2 regions of the Granulicella mallensis MP5ACTX8 genome follow, and region 2 is predicted to be linked to the other one. Evidence: riboswitches for the same ligand, from Rfam matches in the RefSeq annotation. Region 2 holds a riboswitch; the other holds the start of a gene.
The links. Region 2 has a riboswitch for S-adenosylmethionine ahead of ACIX8_RS11635 (threonine aldolase family protein). Riboswitches for the same ligand answer to the same signal wherever they lie in the genome.

Region 1 (3,408 bases), 1.2 Mb from region 2:
GTCATTGCCACGGCCGAGGGAGAGTTTGCCTTCGAGAATGTCCTCGGGACCCACGGCCGCTCGACGGAGCAATGGGCCATCTGGCAGGCGATCTTTTCGCCCGCTGGTGCGGACGGTTATCCTGCCCAGGTTCTCGATCCGGTTACGGGCGTGATCGATAAAAAAGTAGTGGCCTACTGGCACGATCACTACGATATGGCTGCGATCCTCAAGCGGGATTGGAGCACCCTGGGACCGAAGCTGGAAGGCAAGCTACATATTGCAGTAGGCGACGGCGATACGTATTTCCTGAATAATGCTGTCCATCTGCTCCAGAACCAGCTTGAGGCGACCTCAAACCCGCACTCCGATGCGACGTTCCAGTATGGCCCCGGTATGCCGCATTGCTACACGGGTGGGCCTTCGGAATACACCATGCAGCAGAACAGTGCGAACTGGACTCAGCGCGTGCTGCCGTTGATGGCCGATCACATGATCCAGTCAGCTCCAGCGGGGGCTGACGTAAAGTCCTGGCGTTACTAATCGATATCAAGGTAGCGGTATCGTAGTTTTGTTTTACCTCACCACAGATTCGTCATCCTGAGCGAAGCGTCCCGGTTTTTTGGGACGCGGAGTCGAAGGACCCCGAGAGTGCTCTATTGCCCATATCCTTCGCACCTTTTCAACCTCAGGCGCTCGAGCCTGGAGCTTCGTGCTGAAAAAGGTTCTAGTAGCATGGGTGAGATGAATCCCTTCGGGGTCCTTCGACTGCGCACCTCGCAGAAAGCGCGAGGCGCTACGCTCAGGATGACGCTTCTGTAGGGGGCGTGAACAAGAGCAAATAGGCCCCTCTATCTTGCTTTTGTGCCAAGACTGACACCAAAGTTATTTGGCCAAAGCTTGCGATGGCTCTGTCGACGTGATACAAAATATCTATTCCATCCGCTTCGGCGGGTCGAATTTCATGCAGAGTGGTTGAGGGACGAGCCCTGTGACGCCACGACAACCGGACAGAATAAAGTACCGGTGTCAACTCTCTCCTGGGAACAGGGCACATGAGGTTCGGTGGAAGCAGACCCGTCTATTGAGCCTGTATTCCACGATTCTCCGTACCCAATTCCCAGACAATTGAGAGTGGCGTTCACAAGACCAGAACCCTTCGGCCATCGGAGCTGATGATGGTGTCTTCTTGTACGAAGTATGAACTGCGCTGCAACGAGTGCGGTAAGAGTTATGGCAATGTTCCTCTCTCGGCGTGCTCCGAGTGCCTTGCTCCCCTGGAAGTCCAGTACGACCTGGAGTCCGTGCGCGGACGCTTTACGCGCGAGTCGATCGCTGCGGGGCCCGCGAACATCTGGCGCTACAAAGAGCTGCTTCCGATCCCCGAGGGCTTCCAGCCCGACCTGCCGGTAGGCTTCACGCCGCTGGTTCGCGCGAAGAACCTGGGCAAGCGCATCGGCGCTGACAATCTCTACGTAAAGAACGACGCCGTGTGTTTTCCTACGTTGAGCTTTAAAGACCGCGTGGTTTCCGTCGCGCTGGCCAACGCTCAGGCGTTTGGATTTACGACGGTAGGCTGCTCGTCGACGGGCAATCTGGCGAACTCGGTGGCGGCGCAGGCCGCGCGCCTGGGACTGCGGGCCTGCATCCTCGTCCCGTCCGATCTCGAAGCGGCAAAGATTCTGAACACCCAGGTGTATGGCGCGCGGCTGGTGCGGATCGACGGCAACTACGATCACGTGAACCGCCTCTGCACGCAGATTGCGGATGAGTACAACTGGGGCTTCGTGAACGTAAATCTGCGGCCTTACTACGCCGAGGGCTCGAAGACGGTTGGTTATGAGATCGCCGAGCAGCTTGGCTGGCGTCTGCCGGACAACGTCGTTGTGCCGATGGCCGGCGGCTCGCTGATTCGCAAGATTCGCAAGGCCTTCAGGGAGTTGATTGCCCTGGGTCTGGTAGAGCACAAGAATGTGCGCTTCTTTGGTGCACAGGCCACGGGCTGCTCTCCGATCTCGCACGCGGTGAAGGAGGGCTGGGATTACATCGAGCCGCAGCGTCCGAACACCATCGCACGTTCACTGGCTATCGGCAATCCCGCGGACGGTCCGGCGGCGGCGAAGATGATTCGCGAGACAGGCGGATGGGCCGAGGACGTTTCGGACGTCGAGATCGTATCCGGCATTCAGGAACTCGCCGAGACAGAAGGCATCTTTACCGAGACTGCCGGCGGCGTCACGACGGCTGTCACGGCGCGGCTCTACTCGCATGGCCGCATCTCTCGCGACGAAACGACAGTGGTGTGCATTACGGGCAACGGCCTCAAGACGACCGATGCGCTGGAAGGCCGCTTTGAAGTGGAGCGCGCGGTCAAGCCGAAGCTTGCGGCGTTCGATGAGTACATTCGTGAGGTTGACGGTTCGCTTGTGGGTGCGGCCCAGGAACTGGTATTGGCAGGAGGAGTACAGTGAGCGTGAAGGTAGTGTTGCCGACGGCATTGGCGCGGCATACGGAAGGTCAGAAGGCGTTTGATTCAGAGGCGAAGGATCTTCCCGCATTGATTGCGGAGTTCGACACCAAGTTTCCCGCTCTGGCCCAGAACGTGAAGGATGAGAACGGCAAGCTGCGCCGGTTTATCAATGTCTACATCAACGATGAAGACATCCGGTTTCTCGGCGGAGATGCGCACCAGTTTGAAGATGGGGATGAAGTGATGTTGATCCCGTCGATTGCGGGTGGAAGTTTCTAAGTAGGGTTTAGCGAAAGATGAAGGGCGACGAGAGATTCTCGTCGCCCTTTGTCTTTGTTGTTGCTTGTTTTTCGCCGTCATCCTGAGCCATCGGCGAAGGACCCCCGCATTCGGAGGGGCGTAAACATTATGGTCACGTTGCCGATCTCGTCCACTTCAGAGGAGATTTTCTAGTTTTCAGAAGGTCTGTCAGCAGAATCGACCACCACCACATCTACAGGCTCCTTAGAGGAGGCCAGCTTGAGGCCAAGCTGCTCTTGCAGCGCGGTGAAAAACGAAGGTAAAGACTCCGATTGACTGTTGGTTTCAGCCTTGGATGATGGGCCGTCTGTCATCGAGTCAGGCTCCCACTTTAAGGTGAAGTCATATCTTCTGGTAAGTCCCGTTTTGTCGATCACTATGTGACCATCCATTTCAGGCTGTCCGCTGAGCACCTTCACCAACAAAGCGGTATCGGCATCATGTCCTACCAGAAACCCCCGTCCCATAACGTTTATCCGGTTGGGGGGAATATTTGCAGGAAGATGTGGATCCAATACGACAGGCTTCAGTCTTGGCCCACCCTTTGCTATCGACAACACATAAGTAGATAAATCTCTTGTCTCATGGTGCACTTTTAGTGCGAACCGCTCTGCGAGTAATTCGCGTAGCATCCTCCTGTTTTCGTCTCCTTGCTGTTC
Region 2 (3,408 bases):
GCGATCTCAGAATGGATGACCTGAAGCAATCGAATGTCATTCTTCTGGGCTCGGTCCATACGAATCCCTGGGTCGAGCTCTTCGAGAAGAAGTTGAACTTTGCGTTGCAGTACAGCTCAGAGGTCGATGATTCGATTGTTGTGAATCGGCGCCCTGGGACAGGGGAGAGTGCGGTCTATCAGAACGGGCACGCCGAAGACCCGCAGCGGACGTATGCCATCGTTGCGTTTGTCCCCAGCCTGGATGGAAAAGGGCATGCGCTTCTGCTGGAAGGGCTCAATATGGCGGGGACGCAGGCCGCTTCCGATTTCTTTCTCAGCGAGAAAGCGATGGAGCCCATCCTGCAGAAAGCGCGAGGTTCGGATGGATCGATTCGTCCCTTCGAGATATTGCTTGAGACGAGCAGCATAGGAGCGAATGCTCCTGAGTCTCGGGTGATTGCTGAGAGATATGCGGACGGTATTTATTAGAGAGTTGAAGTTGTGTGGTGAGTCGTTAAACCGCGATGCTCGAGCCTCGCAGGGTGATGGAGCCGTAGCCTTTAGGACGCGGAGTCGAAGGACCCCGAGGGTTGCAATCTTGCCCAAGCCTTTTGCACCTTTTCGACCTCGAGCGCTCGAGCCTGGACTCTCGTGCTGGAAAAGGTCCCAACATCACGGGTGAGATCAAGTCCCTCGGGGTCCTTCGACTCCGCACCTCGCAAAGACGCGAGGCACTCCGCTCAGGATGACGATTCTGTGGGGGGGAATAAGCTATGTGAGTAAAGTCGACCCCAGGGGGTTACTTCAGCTCAAAGATGCTGTCGATCTCGACCGGAATGCCCATCGGCAAGGTGTGGACTCCGAGGGCGCTGCGCGCGGGGAGCTTGTCCGGTCCGAACAGGGCGAGCAAGAGATCGCTGGCGCCATTCGCTACCTTGGGGTGCTGCGTGAAGGATGAATCCGCGCGGACGTAAACAGTCAATCGGCTGCACCGATCGATCTTGTCCAGGCCATGTGCCTGGTTGACGCAGGACAGGATCATCAGCATGGTCAGGCGCGCTGCCTCTTGCGCTCTCTCCAGTGAGATGTCTCCGCCAACTACACCTATAATCGGCTTGCCGTTTTCGAACGGTCCGAGTCCAGAGACGTAGAGCTGGCTTCCTGAAATCGAAACCGTTTTATAAGAGCCGAGAGGGTCGATAGGGGCTGGCAATTCCAGGCCGAGTTGTGTGAGGCGATCGGTGAAGTTCATAGTTTCTCTCTTCAGCGTATCAAGATTGCAGGGCATTTTATTCATCATGCGAGTCGCTCAGATAAGCAGTGTCGCCAGGGAGCAGCAGATTCCTTTTCCACCCCAGAGAGCAAAGAACGCTCTCTGGGGGCCCGGCCTTCGGGAATGACAAGCAAGAAAAGCAAAAGCCGAAGGCCCGAGGCTATAGCAGGCGCTGCGAGCTGCGAATCCACAATAACCATTGTGATAGCTTGATAGTTAATATCAAGAGTTGAGCCCGGCTCAACGCCAACCTGCTTCCGGGCAAGGTGGAGCTCCCATTGCAGGAGGGAAGATATGGCCGATCTGGCAACACCGGTTTTTATCTCATCGCGTCCACCTATGAGCCATAGAGGGATTTGAGACGTAATGAGTAAAGAAAACATCAATATTGTTCAGCAGTTTGCGAGTGATAACTATTCGGGTATCTGTCCCGAGGCTTTGTCTGCCATGCAGGATGCGAACTTCGGGCATGCCTCTTCTTACGGTGATGATGCCTGGACCGGACGAGCTGCTAATGCCTTCCGTCAACTCTTTGAGACTGATTGTGAAGTCTTCTTTGTGTTCAACGGCACGGCGGCTAACTCGCTTGCGCTGGCCTCGCTCTGCCAGTCCTACCATGGGGTCATCTGTGCCGATTCGGCGCACGTGGAGACGGACGAATGCGGTGCTCCCGAATTCTTTTCCAATGGTTCAAAGCTGCTGGTGGCTCACTCCGCAGATGGCAAGCTGACGCCGGACTCCATTCATGAGCTGGCGACGAAGCGTCAGGATATCCACTATCCAAAGCCGCGGGTCGTTACGATGACACAGCCGACAGAGACGGGGCGGGTCTACACGACAGAAGAGGTGCAGGCGATCTCTGCAGCGTGTAAGGCGCATGGTCTCTCGCTGCATATGGATGGCGCCCGTTTTGCGAATGCCTGCGCCAAGCTCGAGCAGTCGCCGGCGGAGCTTACGTGGAGGAGTGGCGTCGATGTTCTGTGTTTCGGCGGAACGAAGAATGGGATGGCTGTTGGCGAGGCCGTGATCTTCTTCGATCGCAAGCTTGCTGCTGATTTTGATTACCGCTGCAAGCAGGCCGGGCAGCTTGCTTCCAAGATGCGCTTTTTGACTGCACCTTGGGTAGGCCTGCTCGAGAGCGGAGCCTGGTTGACTAATGCGGCGCATGCCAATCGGTGCGCTGCGTACTTTGCGGAACAGATCGCAACGATTCCAGGGGTTACCATCGTCTCTGCCGTTGATGCCAATGCCGTCTTCGTTCATGCCTCTGAGGGAATCCTGGAGCCATTGCAAAAGCGTGGCTGGAAGTTCTATACCTTCATTGGCGGCGCCGCGCGCTTCATGTTCTCCTGGGACGCGGATCTGGCCCGGATCGATGAGCTCGTGCGTGACCTGCAGGAGTGCGCTCTTTCGGCAAAAGACGCGCTCGTCTAGAAGACCTAGGCAGCAGATTTTCTGCAGGGAATAAAACAAAGGCAAAGGGGTTCTAATAAAGGAGATTCCGGGCTGAGGCTCGGCAAGGCTTATGATCGAATCGCATATGACAAAAGCTCAGACCCGCCGCAACTTCCTTCGGACTGCGCCCCTCGCCGCAGTCACGCTTCCACTGGCAGGCACGCTGTTCTCTGCGTCTTCTGCGCTTGCTGAGACGGGACAGTCTACCGATGAGAAATCGCAGGCGACCTTCCAGCTGTTTCCGGCAGCAACGATCGACGAGATGGTAAAGGGATTGCAAGCTGCGCCCGCCGCTAAAGACATCGTCAGCGCGAAAGGGCTGGCTGTGTCGATGACGGTGAGTGCGGAGGAGAAGAAGATCGCGAAGGAGTTCGAGTTCCATGAACATCGCGATCATGTCTTCCAGGTGCTGGATGGCGCGACTGTCTACGAGGTTGGCGGATCGCCCCAGAACGCGCGCCAGACCAAGCCCGGTGAGTGGCTCGCTCCGCACTCGGAAGGGTTTACTTCGATCGCCCTCAAGAAGGGGGACATGCTGGTTGTCCCACGGATGACGCCGCATAGACGTGTAACTGAAATGGGCGTGAGCCTGTTGTTGATCAACGCCACGACGCCTGCCTAGCAGAGTCAACAGATTTATCGCCTTCTCCAACTCCGGTTGTTGCACGGAGTGTAACCCTTAACCGATTTACAGTACCT

Region 1: another riboswitch for S-adenosylmethionine. It lies ahead of thrC (threonine synthase); the one in region 2 lies ahead of ACIX8_RS11635 (threonine aldolase family protein).

The regions. Positions count from the first base shown of each region.
Region 1 is NC_016631.1:4,003,186-4,006,593, reverse strand. Features, by position in the region: gene ACIX8_RS15910 (alpha/beta hydrolase-fold protein) at 1-522, shown strand, start outside; SAM riboswitch class I at 939-1,041, shown strand; gene thrC (threonine synthase) at 1,158-2,450, shown strand; gene ACIX8_RS15900 (MoaD/ThiS family protein) at 2,447-2,728, shown strand; gene ACIX8_RS15895 (TIGR03435 family protein) at 2,899-3,408, opposite strand, start outside.
Region 2 is NC_016631.1:2,837,692-2,841,099, forward strand. Features, by position in the region: gene ACIX8_RS11625 (hypothetical protein) at 1-470, shown strand, start outside; gene ACIX8_RS11630 (RidA family protein) at 781-1,233, opposite strand; SAM-I-IV-variant riboswitch at 1,469-1,578, shown strand; gene ACIX8_RS11635 (threonine aldolase family protein) at 1,621-2,688, shown strand; gene ACIX8_RS11640 (cupin domain-containing protein) at 2,780-3,331, shown strand.